3 regions of the Streptacidiphilus sp. PB12-B1b genome follow, and region 3 is predicted to be linked to each of the others. Evidence: riboswitches for the same ligand, from Rfam matches in the RefSeq annotation. Region 3 holds a riboswitch; each other region holds the start of a gene.
What was found. Region 3 has a riboswitch for S-adenosylmethionine ahead of thrC (threonine synthase). Riboswitches for the same ligand answer to the same signal wherever they lie in the genome.
Positions count from the first base shown of each region.

Region 1: it holds a riboswitch for S-adenosylmethionine, as region 3 does, so the genes downstream of both, GXW83_RS09100 (aminotransferase class V-fold PLP-dependent enzyme) here and thrC (threonine synthase) in region 3, are expected to answer to the same signal.
Region 2: it holds a riboswitch for S-adenosylmethionine, as region 3 does, so the genes downstream of both, GXW83_RS13975 (LLM class flavin-dependent oxidoreductase) here and thrC (threonine synthase) in region 3, are expected to answer to the same signal.

Region 1 is NZ_CP048405.1:1,997,155-2,002,208, forward strand. Features, by position in the region: gene GXW83_RS09075 (ubiquinol-cytochrome c reductase iron-sulfur subunit) at 1-217, opposite strand, end outside; gene GXW83_RS09080 (c-type cytochrome) at 214-1,017, opposite strand; gene GXW83_RS09085 (heme-copper oxidase subunit III) at 1,124-1,744, opposite strand; gene GXW83_RS09090 (response regulator transcription factor) at 2,030-2,452, shown strand; gene trpD (anthranilate phosphoribosyltransferase) at 2,528-3,604, shown strand; SAM riboswitch class IV at 3,696-3,829, shown strand; gene GXW83_RS09100 (aminotransferase class V-fold PLP-dependent enzyme) at 3,881-5,054, shown strand, end outside.
Region 2 is NZ_CP048405.1:3,088,967-3,094,020, reverse strand. Features, by position in the region: gene GXW83_RS13990 (transporter substrate-binding domain-containing protein) at 1-380, opposite strand, end outside; gene GXW83_RS13985 (amino acid ABC transporter ATP-binding protein) at 488-1,261, opposite strand; gene GXW83_RS13980 (amino acid ABC transporter permease) at 1,258-2,247, opposite strand; gene GXW83_RS34845 (putative leader peptide) at 2,381-2,515, opposite strand; SAM riboswitch class IV at 2,549-2,659, opposite strand; SAM riboswitch class IV at 2,781-2,893, shown strand; gene GXW83_RS35320 (putative leader peptide) at 2,850-2,993, shown strand; gene GXW83_RS13975 (LLM class flavin-dependent oxidoreductase) at 3,276-4,481, shown strand; gene GXW83_RS13970 (NADPH-dependent FMN reductase) at 4,504-5,016, shown strand; gene GXW83_RS13965 (flavin reductase family protein) at 5,013-5,054, shown strand, end outside.
Region 3 is NZ_CP048405.1:688,538-693,591, reverse strand. Features, by position in the region: gene GXW83_RS03270 (MoaD/ThiS family protein) at 477-755, opposite strand; gene thrC (threonine synthase) at 752-2,068, opposite strand; SAM riboswitch class I at 2,062-2,192, opposite strand; gene GXW83_RS03260 (glucosyl-3-phosphoglycerate synthase) at 2,406-3,371, shown strand; gene GXW83_RS03255 (trehalose-6-phosphate synthase) at 3,402-4,826, shown strand; gene GXW83_RS03250 (hypothetical protein) at 4,846-5,054, opposite strand, start outside.

The DNA of each region.
Region 1 (5,054 bases), 1.3 Mb from region 3:
CGATGAAGCCGATCGTGGCGATCATCGACAGCACGAACCACGAGGCAACCTGGCGCTCGGCCCGTCGGGCGGCCCGCTCGTCGATGTCGGTGCGGCGGTGCTCATGGGGCGGCAGCCCCGGGTCGGCGAAGGGGTCGTCGTGTACGGCGACTGCTCCGCCGTGGTGGCCTGTGGCCTCCGGCAGGTGTTCTTCAGACATGTTGTCCTGGCTCGTCATGACTTCTTGGCCTTGGGGGTGCGGGCAGCGATCCAGATGGCGAAGCCGATCAGGGCGCCCAGCGCGAAGATCCAGCCGAAGAGACCCTCAGTCACCGGACCGAGGGAGCCCAGGGAGAGACCACCGTAGTTGGGGTTCTTCGCCTGGTCCGTCGTGTGCGTGACGAAGGCGAGGATGTCCTGCTTCTGCTGCTGGGGCAGGGTCGTGTCCGGGAAGGCGGGCATGTTCTGCGGCCCGGTCAGCATGGCCTCGTAGATGTGCTTGGCGCTCACGCCCTTCAGAGGGGGCGCGTACTTGCCCTCCGAGAGCGCGCCGCCGGAGCCCGCGAAGTTGTGGCACTGCGCGCAGTTGGTACGGAACAGCTCCCCGCCCGCGGCCACATTGCCCGGGGCGTACTGACTGGCGGTGGGGATGGACGGGCCAGGGCCCAGGGTGGCGACATAGGCCGCCATCTGGTCGATCTGCGCCTGGTTGTAGATCACCTTCTTGGAGGGGATCTGCGGACCGGGCTGCTGGGCCGGCATACGGCCGGTGCCGACCTGGAAGTCCACGGCGGCGCTTCCCACGCCCACCAGGCTCGGGCCGTCCTTGGTGCCTTGGCCGTTCAGACCGTGGCAGCTGGAGCAGCCGACCTGGAACAGCTTCTTGCCCTGCTCGATCGCCAGGGACTGGCTGGTGTCGGCCTGCGCACTGCTGGTCGGCGCGAACGCGGCGTACAGCCCCCCGGTGGTCGCCAGCGCAAAGAGTAGGACGACGAGCGCTGCCAGCGGGTGGCGCCGTCGTGCGGAGAGCTTTTTCACGGATTAACCCCGGTGTGAGGATCAGGAGCGTCTGGAGTCTGGATGACCGTCAGGTCGGTCTGTGGGGACCGCCCGGCGGTGAGCCGAGGGGACGGTCCGACCCTGCCTACTTGATCAGATAGATGGTCGCAAAGAGGCCGATCCAGACCACGTCGACGAAGTGCCAGTAGTAGGACACGACGATCGCTGCCGTGGCCTGCTCGTGCGTGAACCGCTTGGCGGCGTACGTGCGTCCGAGGACCAGCAGGAAGGCGATCAGGCCGCCCGTCACGTGCATCCCGTGGAAGCCGGTGGTCAGGTAGAACACCGAGCCGAACGGGGACGAGGACAGGGAGATCCCGTGCGACTTGACCAGGTCTGTGTACTCGTAGATCTGACCGCCGATGAAGATCGCGCCCATGATGAAGGTCGTGATGAACCAGGCCCGGAGCTTCTTCACGTCGCCGCGCTCGGCAGCGAAGACACCCATCTGGCAGGTGAACGAGGAGAGCACCAGGACCGTCGTGTTCACCGACGCGAAGGGAACGTCGAGAACATGGTTCTGTGAGTGCCAGTAGGCCGTCCCGGTAACGGAACGGAGAGTGAAGTACATCGCGAAGAGGGCCGCGAAGAACATCAGCTCGGATGCCAGCCAGACGATGGTTCCGACGCTGGTGAGGTTCGGCCGGTTGACCGATCCGTGTGCGTGCCCGGTTTCTACTGCAGTTGCTGTCGCCACGACCGACATTATGTCGGTCCCTTATTCCGTCCTCACCTCGGGGGTGTACCTCGGTGTGTCCGGCTGGTGACGTACCCTCCGGCGGACCGGCGACCTGGCAGGTAGCCCGTTCGGCAGGGGGTGGGGGGCCCGGGGCCCGCTGCCGCGACAGGCCCAGGGTCGCCCGAAATGGTGAAGCCGGGGCAGCCGGACGGCTGTGGACCGGGCGCGGCCGCTCCGGCCTGCTGTTGGGGCATCAGATACGGGAGTAGCATCCGTGTCGACGCCTAAGTGGTCCCGATCACACCCCAGGGGATGCGGACGATGGCACTGAACGTTCTTGTCTACAGCGACGACCGCAACACCCGCGAGCAGGTGCGGCTGGCCCTGGGCCGGCGCCCCGCCCCCGACCTCGCCGAGCTGCAGTACCTGGAGTGCGCCACCGCCCCCGCCGTGGTCATGGCCCTCGACGCGCACGCCAAGAGCGTCCGGCGGCTGGACCTGCTGGTCCTGGACGGCGAGGCGACCCCGGTCGGCGGGATGGGCCTGTGCCGCCAGCTCAAGGACGAGATCTACGGCTGCCCGCCGGTGCTGGTGCTGATCGGCCGCCCGCAGGACTCCTGGCTGGCGGTCTGGAGCCGCGCCGACGCCGCCATCGCCGCACCGGTCGACCCGGTGGCGCTGGCCGAGACCGCGAGCACCCTGCTGCGGGCCGATCACCGGCATCTCGTCGGCTGAGATCCCGGGTTTGCGGGCGGTACCCAGTCGCTAGGCTGGCCTCTCCATTACAAGGACGACTGAGAGGCCACGGCCATGGCGAACGTGCACCCTGCGGACGGCGGAGGCGACCGTGTGCAGGCCCGCTCGTGGCCGGACGTCCTCGGCGCGCTGATCTCCGGGGCCGACCTGTCCTCCGCCGAGACCGCCTGGGCCATGGACCAGGTGATGACCGGCGAGGCCACCACCAGCCAGGTGGCCGGATTCCTGGTGGCGCTGCGGGCCAAGGGCGAGACGGTCGGCGAGATCACCGGGCTGGTCGAGGCCATGTACGCGCACGCCACCGTGATCGAGGTGCCCGGCCGGGCGGTGGACATCGTCGGCACCGGCGGCGACCGGGCCAAGACCGTCAACATCTCCACCATGTCGGCGATCGTCGCCGCGGGCGCGGGCGCGCTGGTGGTCAAGCACGGCAACCGGGCCGCCTCCTCCGCCAGCGGCGCCACCGACGTGCTGGAGCAGCTGGGCATCAACCTACGGCTGACCGCGCCGCGCATCGCGCAGGTCGCGGTCGAGGCGGGCATCACCTACTGCCCGGCGCCGGTGTTCCACCCGGCCATGCGGCACGCCGGCACCGCCCGCGGCGACCTGGGCGTGCCCACCTCGTTCAACCTGCTGGGCCCGCTCACCAACCCGGCCCGGGTCGGCGCCAACGCGGTCGGCTGCTTCGACACCCGGATGGCCGGGCTGATCGCCGGGGTGCTCGCCGAGCGGGGCTCCTCGGCACTGGTGTTCAGGGGTGACGACGGCCTCGACGAGTTGACGGTGACCGGTACCTCCACCGTGTGGCAGGTGCGGAACGGCTCCGTGGAGCGGTTCTCCTTCGACCCGCACGACGTCGGCGTCGAGTACGTCGGGATCGAGGCCCTGCGCGGGGCCGACGCCGCCTACAACGCCAAGGTCGCCCGCCGGGTGCTGGCCGGGGAGCCCGGCCCGGTGCGCGATGCGGTGCTGCTCAACTCGGCCTCCGCGCTGGTCGCGCTGGACCAGACCGACGCGCCGCTGGTGGAGCAGATGCGGGCGGCGATGAAGCGCACCGCCGAGTCCATCGACTCCGGCGCCGCCGAGCAGGTGCTGGCCCGCTGGGCGCAGGCCACCCACCGGCAGCCATAGCCGGGCGGCGGCGTCCGCCCCCCGGATGCCGCGTCTCGCAATCCGGACAGGGGTTCGCCCGGCGGGCGGACCCCTGGCATAATCGTCCGCAGGTCACGAGTGACAGCACGCGGTGATGCACCGCAAAGGCCCTGGCTGGCTGTCCGGCAACCCTCCGTCCGTGGCGGGGTGCTTCCAGGTGACGACCGGGCCTTGCGACGACCCGTCGCAGGGCAAGCGCGGATCCCCTCGTTCGGCTGCTGCCAGGGATCCACTGGATGCCCTGGAGGGGTAGTCATGTCCTCGTACCCGAACGCCGTCGACACCTGCCGTCCGCTCGACGTCCTCGGCCGCGAGGTCGAGGTGCCGCTGGTCGGCGGCGAGAAGGTGACCTACGCGGCGCTCGACTACGCCGCCAGCGCCCCCGCCCTGCAGCGGGTCTGGGACGACGTCGCCGCCTACGCCCCCTACTACGGCAGCGTGCACCGGGGGGCGGGCTACCTCTCGCAGCTGTCCACCGACCTGTTCGAGCAGAGCCGCGCCACCGTCGCCGACTTCCTCCAGCTGCGCGAGGACGACCAGGTGGTCTTCACCCGGGCCACCACCGATTCGCTGAACCTGCTGGCGAGCGCGCTGCCCGCGGGCACCCGGGTGTACGCCTTCGAGACCGAGCACCACGCCTCGCTGCTGCCCTGGCGCGGTCGCGGCCTGGACGTCACCTACCTGCGCGCCCCGCGCTCCCCGGAGCAGGCGGTCGCCGCGCTGGAGGAGGCGCTGGCGGCCGCGCACGCCGCGGGCGGGCCGCGGCCGGAGCTGGTCTGCGTGACCGGCGCGTCCAACGTCACCGGGGAGATCTGGCCGGTCCGCGAGCTGGCCGCGACCGCGCACCGGTACGGCGCCCGGATCGTCCTGGACGCCGCGCAGCTCGCCCCGCACCACCCGGTCTCGGTCCGCGAGCTGGACGTCGACTGGGTCGCCTTCTCCGGCCACAAGCTGTACGCGCCCTTCGGCGCCGGGGTCCTGGCCGGGCGCGCCGACTGGCTGGACGCCGCCGAGCCGTACCTGGCGGGCGGCGGGGCCAGCCGCACCGTGGCCCGGGAGGCGGACGGCTCGGTCGCGGTCGAGTGGCACCGCGGCCCGGCCCGGCACGAGGCGGGCTCGCCCAACGTCATCGGCGCCTACGCGATCGCCTCGGCCTGCCGGGCGCTGCGCGAGGCCGGGTTCGACGCGCTGGTGGCCCGGGAGCGGCAGCTGATCGCCCGGCTGCGCGAGGGCCTGGCGGCCGTGCCCGAGGTGCGGGTGCTGACCCTGTTCGGCGAGGACCACCCGCGGGTCGGCGTGCTCTCCTTCGTGGTGCAGGGCTGGAACAGCTCGCACTTCTCCGCCGCGCTGTCCGCCGAGTACGGCATCGGCGTCCGCGACGGCCTGTTCTGCGCGCACCCGCTGGTGCGGACCCTGCTCGGCGGCGAGG
Region 2 (5,054 bases), 2.4 Mb from region 3:
GCGACCGCGTCCCTCAGGTCGACGTCCAGGCCGACGGTCTTCCCGGTGGCGTCCTGGCCCGCGTGCGGCAGATTGGAGGTGCCCACGGCCTGGGTGGTGCCCAGGATGAGGGTGCCTCGGCTGCGCACCGCCGCGGGCAGCTCGGCCCGCAGGGCGGGGTCGGCCTGGATGCCGGAGACCACGTCCTCGGCGGGGATCGCCGTGGACGCCGCCGCGGGCGCGGCGGAGGCCGGGCCGGACACCGCCGGGGCTGCCGCGGCCGTGGTGGCGCTGCCGGAGCCGGAACCGCAGGCGGCGAGCAGGGCGAGGACGGCAGCGGCGGCGGTCGCGGTCAGAGCCGTACGCGAGACGTGGCGGGCAGGGCGTCCGTCGGTCGTCACGGGAGTTCCTTTCGGGGCTTTCGAGGGTGCGTGGCAGGTAGGTGACGGTTCGTCACAGGGCAAGCGGGTGGCCCGGAAGGGCGCTGCCGCCGGTGAAGGGAGGGGGGTCAGAGGACCGCGGACAGGAAGGCGCGGGCCCGCTCGTGGCGCGGCTCGGTCAGGACCTCCCCGGGGGCGCCGGATTCGATGATCCGGCCGCCGTCCAGGAAGACCACGGTGTCGGCGACCTCGCGGGCGAAGCCGATCTCATGGGTGACCACGATCATGGTCATCCCGCTGTCGGCGAGGTCCTTGATCACTGCGAGGACCTCCCCGACCAGTTCGGGGTCGAGGGCGCTGGTGGGCTCGTCGAACAGCAGCAGCTCCGGCTCCATCGCCAGGGCCCGGGCGATGGCCACCCGCTGCTGCTGGCCGCCGGACAGCTGTCGGGGGTAAGCGCCTTCGCGCCCGGCCAGGCCGACCCGGTCCAACAGCTCGCGGGCCCGGGCCGCCGCCTGCTTCCGCGGCACGCCGTGCACGGCGACCGGGGCCTCGACGAGGTTGTCCAGCACGGTCAGGTGCGGGAAGAGGTGGAACTGCTGGAACACCATGCCCACCCGGGCCCGCTGCCGGGTGATCGCCCGGTGGCCCAACTCGTGCAGCCTGCCGCCCTGGTAGCGGTAGCCGATGATCTCGCCGCCGACCTCGACGAAGCCCGCGTCGGGCCTCTCCAGGTGGTTGACGCTGCGCAGCAGGGTGGACTTGCCGGAGCCGGAGGGCCCGAGCAGGACGGCGACCTCGCCCCGGCGTACGTCCAGGTCCACCCCGTCCAGCACCGCGGTGGCGCCGAAGCTCTTGCGCAGGCCCCTGATCCGCACCAGCGGTTCGGCGGTGGCGCTCATGAGAGGCCCACCAGCGGCACATTGGCCCGGACGACCGCCCAGAACCCCTTGCGCGCGGTGCGGTTGCTGCCCCGGGCGTAGTACCGCTCGACGAAGAACTGCCCGATCGACAGCAGCGTGGTGAGGATGATGTACCAGAGCGTCGCCACCAGCAGCAGCGGGACGATCAAAAAGTTCTGATTGTAGATCAACTGCGCTGAGTAGAGCAGGTCCTGGACCGCGATGACGCTGACGATGGAGGTGGCCTTGAGCATTCCGATCAGCAGGTTGCCGGTGGCCGGGACGATGGCCGGCATCGCCTGCGGGAGCACGATCCGGCGGAAGATCCGGGCGTTGCCGAGGCCCAGTGCCTGGGCCGCCTCGGTCTGGCCGTGCTCCACCGACAGGATGCCGCCCCGGATGATCTCCGAGGAGAAGGCCGCGACGTCCAGGCTGAGCCCGACGAAGGCGGCCAGGATCCCGCTGAACAGGTGCGCCGTCCGGGCCGTGGCGAACTCCGGGCCGAAGGGGATGCCCAGCGACAACTGCGGGTACAGCGAGGCCAGTTCGTACCAGAAGAGCAGCTGGACCAGCAGCGGGACGGAGCGTACCAGCCAGACGAAGCCGAAGCTGAGCGAGCGCAGGACCGGGTTCCGGGAGAGCCGCATGGCGGCGACGCCCACCCCGAGCAGGTAGCCGGTGGCCATCACCGCCGCGGTGAGCCAGAGCGTCAGCTCCAGCCCGTGCAGGATCGAGGCGTTGAGGAAGTAGTCCCCCACGGTGCCCCACTGGAACCGGCTGTTGGTCAGCACCGTGTGCACGAACATGGCGAACAGGACCAGCAGGACCAGGGCGGAGGCCCACTGGCCGGGGCGGCGCAGCGGTACCGGCTTCGCGTCGAGCAGCTGATCGAGGTCGGGACGGCCGCCGGTCCCGGCCTGCGGGGCCGCCGGCGGCGGTGGTTCGGGCACGGCGGACGGCCGCGCGGAGGTTTCAGAACTGCTCATGAGGGTGTGCTTTCCGTCCCAGGGAAGTGCAGCACCACGCCATGGTGGGGACATGGCGGCGTGGCGGCGTGCGGGGGTGAGCGGGCGGGTCCGGGCAGGGCCGACGGCGTGCAACGCCGTACGGCGCGGGCGGTCAACAGACCGCGGACGTCCCCGGACACAGCGCGCTGCTCACCCGCAGCAGGTCGACATGGCGCCGGGCGACCCTGAGCCGGCCGAAGCCGTACGGGCGCGGCGTGCCGCCGTCGCCGGTGGTGCGTACCTGCATGCGGATCACCTCGCCCTCCTCAGGCCCCCGTGGGGCTCGCGCTTACAGGACGGCTGCGTCCTGTCGGGTCGTCACCTGGAGCACCCCGCCGCGTGGGAGGGTTGCCGATCAGCAAGCCAGGGCTTGACACTGATGCTCATAACCAGGGCACAAGTTATCCGCTCCACCGGCTTTCGGCAATGCCCGTCCACGGTTCGGACCCCGCCGCCCACGGCCCACCTGGGGGGATTGTGTTCGGGGCGCCTGCGGAGTTACGTTGGGGAGAGGTAACGAGCGTCAGCGGCAAGCCCTGGCTGGCTGACCAGCAACCCTCCTGCGCGGCGGGGTGCTCCAGGTGACGACCCGGCGGAGCCGAACCGGTGTCCGCAAGCGCGAGATCGAGCAGGAGGGGACCGCCGTGCGTCGAGCCATCGGTACCTACTCGCGTCGTCACATCGATCTGCAGCGCATCTCCAGCGCCCTCTGTACGGCGGCCTGAGCCCCGGCTCCGTCCGGCTCACCCGGCAGCCGCCGCACACCGCTGCGCCGCGTGCCGCCCCCGCCGGCCCCCTCCCCCTCGCCGAACCCTCCCCCGCCGACGCTGCCCCGGGCCACCGCCCGGCGCAGGTTCCGTCCGGCATGCCCGCAGCCCCGGTGGCACCCCCCTCCGCCCGAGCAGGAAGCGACCTCCCATGCCCCAACCGCACCGCACCGCACCACCGTTGCCGCCGCCGGGCGCAGCCGCCGTGACCGGCATCCACGGGATACCGGGGGCAGCGGCATGAAGTTCATCGCCATCACCCTGATCGTGCACGCGCCCGACCCGGTCACCGGCGTCCAGCCGTCCACCCAGGAGCGCTTCCGGCAGGTGGTCGACAGCGCGCTGCTCGCCGAGCAGCTGGGCTTCGACGGGTTCGGCGTCGGCGAGCGGCACGAGCGCCCGTTCATCTCCTCCTCCCCCACCGTCGTCCTCAGCCATGTCGCCGCGCTCACCCGGCGGATCAGGCTGTTCACCGCGGTCACCACGCTGAGCCTGCTGGACCCGGTCCGCGCCTACGAGGACTACGCCACCCTGGACCACCTCTCCGGCGGCCGGCTGGAGCTGATCATCGGCAAGGGCAACGGCACCGCCCAGCGCGAACTGTTCCAGGTCACCCCCGAGGACCAGTGGGACCGCAACGCCGAGTCGTACCAGCTGTTCCGGGAGATCTGGCGCAACGACAAGGTCACCGCCTCGCCGAAGTTCCGTCCGGCGCTGCTGGACGCGGAGGTCTGGCCCCGGCCGTACCAGCGGCCGGTCCGGGTCTGGCACGGCAGCGCCACCAGTCGCGAGTCGGTGGACCTGGCCGCCCGCTACGGCGATCCGCTGTTCTCCGCCAACGTGACCAACACGATCGAGCCCTACGCCGCCCTCGTCCGCTACTACCGCGAGCGCTGGGAGCACTACGGGCACGACCCGGCGCAGGCCGCGGTGGGCGCGGGCACGGCCGGCTTCTACGCCGCGCCGACCTCGCAGCAGGCCCTCGCCGACTACCGGCCGGTCTTCGAGGGCTACCTGGGCTTCCACCGGCGGCAGGGCCTGGAGCCGGTGTTCGCCACCCTGGAGGACTTCGTCGAACGCAGCTCCGCCCTGATCGGCAGCCCGGAGCAGATCATCGACAAGGTGCACCGCTACCACGAGCAGTTCGGCCACAGCGTGCTGCACCTGCACGCCGAGCCGGGCGGGCTGACCACCGCGCAGCACCGCGACTCGCTGGAGCTGTTCCAGTCCGCCGTCGCCCCGGTGCTGCGCCGCGACATCCCCGACCCGCCGTGGCCCTGGGCCCCGGTCGACCCCGCCGACACCGACACCGCCCGCTCCGACACCGACACCGCCCGCTCCGACACCGACACCGACGCCGCCTCCGCCTCCGCCCATCCGGAGGCCCCGCAGGAGGCCGGACCCCGACCGGCGTCCGCCCGCACCACCGCCGTCCGCACGCCGTGAAACCGCACCGAAGGAGCACCCCGTGAGCGTCGTCGTCCTCGTCGGCAACCCCAGGCCGCAGTCCCGCACCCGGGAGGCGGCCGAGCTGGTCGCCGGGAGACTGACGGACCGTCAACCCGACCGCACCGTGGAGCTGGCCGACCTCGGGCCGGCCCTGTTCGACCCGCAGGACCCGCGGGTGGCCGAGGCCGCCGCCGAGGTCCAGGGCGCGAGCCTGCTGGTGGTCGCCAGCCCCACCTACAAGGCGTCCTACACCGGGCTGCTGAAGCTGTTCCTGGACGGCCTCGGCTCCGGCTCGCTGGCCGGGGTGACCGCCGTGCCGCTGCTGCTGGGCGCGCACTGGCGGCACTCGCTGGCGGCCGAGCTGCAGCTCAAGCCCGTGCTGGTGGAGCTGGGCGCCACCGTTCCGACCCGGGGCCTGTTCCTGCTGGACGCGGACTACACCGCCTCCGAGGAGCTGGAGAAGTGGCTGACAGCGGCACGGCCGCAGGTGGCGGCGAGCCTGGGCGCCGAACCGGTCCGGGTGGTCTCATGAGCGTCGACCAGGCCCTGCACCCGGAGCAGCTGCGGCGC
Region 3 (5,054 bases):
GGCGGCGACCGAGGGCTCCGACCCGCACGGGCAGCCGGAACACGTGGATCCGCTCCGACTCCGAAGCAGCTACCAGAGGCCACTCTACCTCTGCGCGGACGCTTTCCCGGCCACTGCGGACAGCCCCGGGCGCGCTGCTTCGGACGCCGCCGCGGAAGCCGTCGGGCGCGGTGCCGGAATCCCCGCATTCGGCCCGGATTCGGCCCCGGAATCCACCGGCGCCGGGAGCGATTGCGACGCGATTCGGTTGCGCTCGGTATTCGTCGCGGCGTAAAACCACCGGTCCGGAAAGCCACCCGCAGGCCCGGCATTGCATTCCCGCACCCCCGGCCCCGCCGGCCACGGACGGCCCGGGGCGGCCCCGAACGCCCACTGCGGCGCCGAATGCACGAAGGCGGCGGGCGCGGCCCCCGCAGGGGTACCGCGCCCGCCGCCCGTGGGCGCCGAGGAGGCCGGTGCAGTCGGTCGGCAGCCGGTCAGCAGCCGCCGGCGACGGCCGGGATGATCGAGACGCCCGCGCCGTCCGGCGTGGCGGTCTCCAGGCCGTCGGCGAAGCGCACGTCGTCCTCGTTGACGTAGACGTTCACGAAGCGGCGCAGCTTGCCGCCGTCGTCCAGGATGCGGTCGCTGATGCCCGCGTGGTTGGCCTCCAGGTCGGCGATGACGGCGGCGAGGGTGGCGCCCTCGGCCTTCACCTCGGCCGCGCCGCCGGTGTAGGTGCGCAGGATCGTCGGGATGCGGACGGAGACACTCATGCGAGGCCAGCCTCTCGGAACGAGTCAAGGGTCGGGCGGATGGTCGCGGACAGGCCGGTGGTCGGCTCCACCGCGTCCAGGGTCTTCAGGCCGTCACCGGTGTTCAGGACGACGGTCTCGGCGGCCGGGTCGAGCAGGCCGTTCTTGATGAGCTTCTGCAGCACGCCCACGGTGACGCCGCCCGCGGTCTCCGCGAAGATGCCCTCGGTGCGGGCCAGCAGCTTGATGGCGTCGACCACCTGCTCGTCGTTGACGTCCTCGACCGCGCCGCCGGTGCGGCTGCAGATGTCCAGCACGTAGGGGCCGTCCGCCGGGTTGCCGATGGCCAGGGACTTGGCGATGGTGTCCGGCTTCTGCGGGCGGATCACGTCGCGCCCGGCCTTGAAGGCGACCGACACCGGCGAGCAGCCCTCGGCCTGGGCGCCGAAGATCTTGTACGGCTTGTCCTCGACCAGGCCGAGGGCGATCAGCTCCTTCAGCCCCTTGTCGATCTTGGTGAGCTGCGAGCCCGAGGCGATCGGGATGACGATCTGGTCCGGCAGCCGCCAGCCCAGCTGCTCGCAGATCTCGTACGCCAGGGTCTTGGAACCCTCGCCGTAGTACGGCCGCAGGTTGACGTTGACGAAGCCCCAGCCCTCGCCGGCCGGGTCGCCGATCAGCTCCGAGCAGAAGCGGTTCACGTCGTCGTAGTTGCCCTCGATGCCGACCAGCTCGCCGCCGTACACCGCGGCCATGACCACCTTGCCCTGCTCCAGGTCGTGCGGGATGAACACGCAGGAGCGCAGCCCGGTGCGGGCGGCGGCCGCGCCGACCGCCCCGGCCAGGTTGCCGGTGGAGGAGCAGGAGAGGGTGGTGAAGCCGAAGGTGCGGGCAGCCTCGACGGCGATCGCCACCACCCGGTCCTTGAACGAGTGGGTGGGGTTGCCGGAGTCGTCCTTGACGTACAGGCCGCCGGTGACGCCCAGCTCGCGGGCCAGGTTGTCGGCCTTGACCAGCTTGGTCCAGCCGGGGTTCAGGTTGGGGCGGTCGGCCACGTCGGCGGCGACCGGCAGCAGCGGGGCGTAGCGCCAGATGTTGGCCGGGCCGGCCTCGATCCGGGCGCGCAGCGCCTCGGGATCGCCGACGGGCAGGTCGTAGGCCACTTCGAGCGGGCCGAAACACTGGGTACAGGCGAAGTCCGGTGCGAGCGGGGTGCGGGCGCCGCACTCCCGACAGGACAGCGCCACGGCGGGGCCGAAGGCCTCCGGTGCGACGGGCGGTGTGACGGACGTAACAGCAGTGACTGCCATGGTGGCGAGGCCCTCTCTCCTCATCTTCCCCGGGGCGTGTCTCGCCACGGGACGGAATTGGCACCTTCCCCACCAGGGCCGCAGGCCGGCTGGCAGGAGGGTTGCCGGGACTTCGACGGGCCGTTCCCTCAGTCCCTCTGGATGAGCTCTATGGCGTCCGCGCGCGACCTGTCGGTCAGCGCCGGTTCGCATTTGTGCGTAAGACTGGGCACCCCCGCTGCAATGGGCGTGCCGTGTCCTCCAAGACTGTAACCGAAGCGCCGCGCGCGGACGGCAGTCGTCCGCGAGGCGAGACGGGACGCCCCGCTGCGCCGGACGCCGCCACCGCGGGGCAACTACGGAGCCACTACCGAGGAGTGCTGTGCTTGACGAGGTCGCGGACTGGCTGGGCCGCCGCTCCTGGACGGCGGCCGACCGGCCGCTGCCGCAGCTGCTGGACGCCAAGCGCGCCACCGGGGCCACGGTCAGCGTGGTGCTGCCGGCCCTGGACGAGGAGGCCACCGTCGGCGCCATCGTCGCCGCCATCCGCCGTGACCTGATGGACGCCGCGCCGCTGGTCGACGAACTGGTGGTGGTCGACTCCGGCTCCACCGACGGCACCGCGCGAGTCGCGGCGGAGGCCGGGGCCCGGGTGGTGCACCGGGACGCCATCCTGCCGCGGCTCCCGGCCGAGCCCGGCAAGGGCGAGGTGCTGTGGCGCTCGCTGCTGGCCACCCGGGGCGACATCGTCTGCTTCATCGACGCCGACCTGCGCGAGTTCTCCTCGGCCTTCGTCTCCGGCATCGTCGGCCCGCTGCTCACCGACCCCGGGGTGGCCTTCGTGAAGGCCATGTACGACCGGCCGCTGGACACCGAGACGGTCTCCATCCCGGCCGGCGGGGGCAGGGTCACCGAGCTGGTCGCCCGCCCGCTGCTGAACCTGCACTGGCCCCGGCTGGCCGGCTTCGTCCAGCCGCTCGGCGGCGAGTACGCGGCGCGGCGCTCGCTGCTGGAGCGGCTGCCCTTCGCCACCGGCTACGGGGTGGAGCTGGGCCTGCTGGTGGACGCCCTGGAACTGGCCGGACTGGACGCCCTGGCGCAGGTCGACGTGGGCGTGCGGCACCACCGGCACCAGGACGCGCAGGCCCTGGGCCGGATGGCGGCCACCATCTACCGCACCGCCCTGGACCGGCTGGCCCGCAGCGACCGGCTCAAGCCCAGCGACGACCTGGTCAGCCCGTACCTCACCCAGTTCACCCGAACGCCCACCGGCTTCGCCCCCCTGACCGTGCCGATACCGGGCACCGACCGGCCTCCCGTGGTCAGCCTGCCCGAATACCGGGTTTGACCCTGCTCCGCTGCGGCAAGGCTCTCAACCATGGTCAACGCAAGCCCCGCCCGGATCCTGCTCGCCTCCAACCGGGGGCCCGTCTCGTACACGGTCGAGGACGACGGGACGCTCACCCCGCGCCGGGGCGGCGGGGGCCTGGTCTCCGGGCTGTCCGCGATCGGCGACGAGATCGAGTCGGTGTGGGTCTGCGCCGCCCTGACCGAGGGCGACCGCGCCGCCACCCGGCAGGGGGTCACCGACCCCTCCGTACGCATGCTGGACATCGACCCGGGCACCTTCGCCCGGGCCTACAACGGCGTCGCCAACTCCACCCTCTGGTTCGTCCACCACCTGATCTACAACACGCCGACGACTCCGGTCTTCGGGGCCTCCTTCCGCCGCGAGTGGGCCTCCTACCAGGCGTACAACACGGCCTTCGCCGAGGCGCTGGCCGAGGCTGCCGCGCCCGGGGCCACCGTGCTCGTCCAGGACTACCACCTGTCACTGACACCCCGGCTGCTCCGCGAGCTGCGGCCGGACCTGCGGATCGGGCACTTCTCGCACACGCCCTGGGCGCCGCCGGACTACTACCGGCTGCTGCCGGACGACGTGGCGGCCGAGGTGCTGACCGGCATCCTCGGCGCGGACCGGGCCGGGTTCCTCACCCGCCGCTGGGCCGACGCCTTCGCCGACTGCTGCGAGCACGTCCTCGGCGCGGAGGTGGACCGCAGCGGCGACGCCCCGGTCGTCACGCACCAGGGCCGCACCACCCACCTGGGCGTGCACCCGCTCGGCGCCGACGGCGACTTCCTGCGCGAGCGCGCGCACCGGCCCGACGTGGACGCCCGGCTGGCCGCGCTGCGCGAGGCGGTCGGGGACCGGCGCACCGTCGTCCGGGTGGACCGCACCGAGCTGTCCAAGAACATCGTGCGCGGCCTGCACGCCTACCGGCACCTGCTGCGGACCCGCCCGGAGTGGCTGGACCGGGTGGTCCACATCGCCTTCGCCTACCCCTCGCGGCACGACCTGCCGGAGTACCGCGAGTACACCGCCTCGGTGCTGCGCACCGCGCAGGAGATCAACGACGAGCTGGGCACGCCGACCTGGCAGCCGGTGATGCTGCACGTCGACGACGACTTCCCGAGGTCGCTGGCCGCCTACCGGCTGGCCGACGTGGCCCTGGTCAACCCGATCCGGGACGGCATGAACCTGGTCGCCAAGGAGATCCCGGTGGTCTCCGACGACGGCTGCGCGCTGGTGCTCTCCCGCGAGGCCGGCGCCTTCGCCGAGCTCGGCGAGGACGCCGTCACGGTCAACCCGTACGACGTGATCGAGACCGCCGAGGCCCTGCACACCGCGCTGACCATGGACCGCGACGAGCGCGCGGCCCGCTGCAAGCGGCTGGCCGAGGCGGCCACCGCGGTGCCGCCGAGCACCTGGTTCCTGGACCAGTACCGGGCGCTGTCGTCCTAGCCCGGCCGGGCCGGGCGGCTCAGCGGGAGGTGTCGATGCCCAGCTGGCGCAGCCGGGGCAGGTTGGCCGCCTCGACCCGGCGCGCCTCGCGGCGGACGGACCGGCGGAAGTCGTGCTGCCGGGTGCCGTTGTAGACGTTGTCGAACATGGCGGCGGGCGCGAAGTGCAGCAGCGCGTCCCCCAGCGGGTAGGAGCGGCGGGCGTCCGGACGGCCGAGGACCGCCCAGG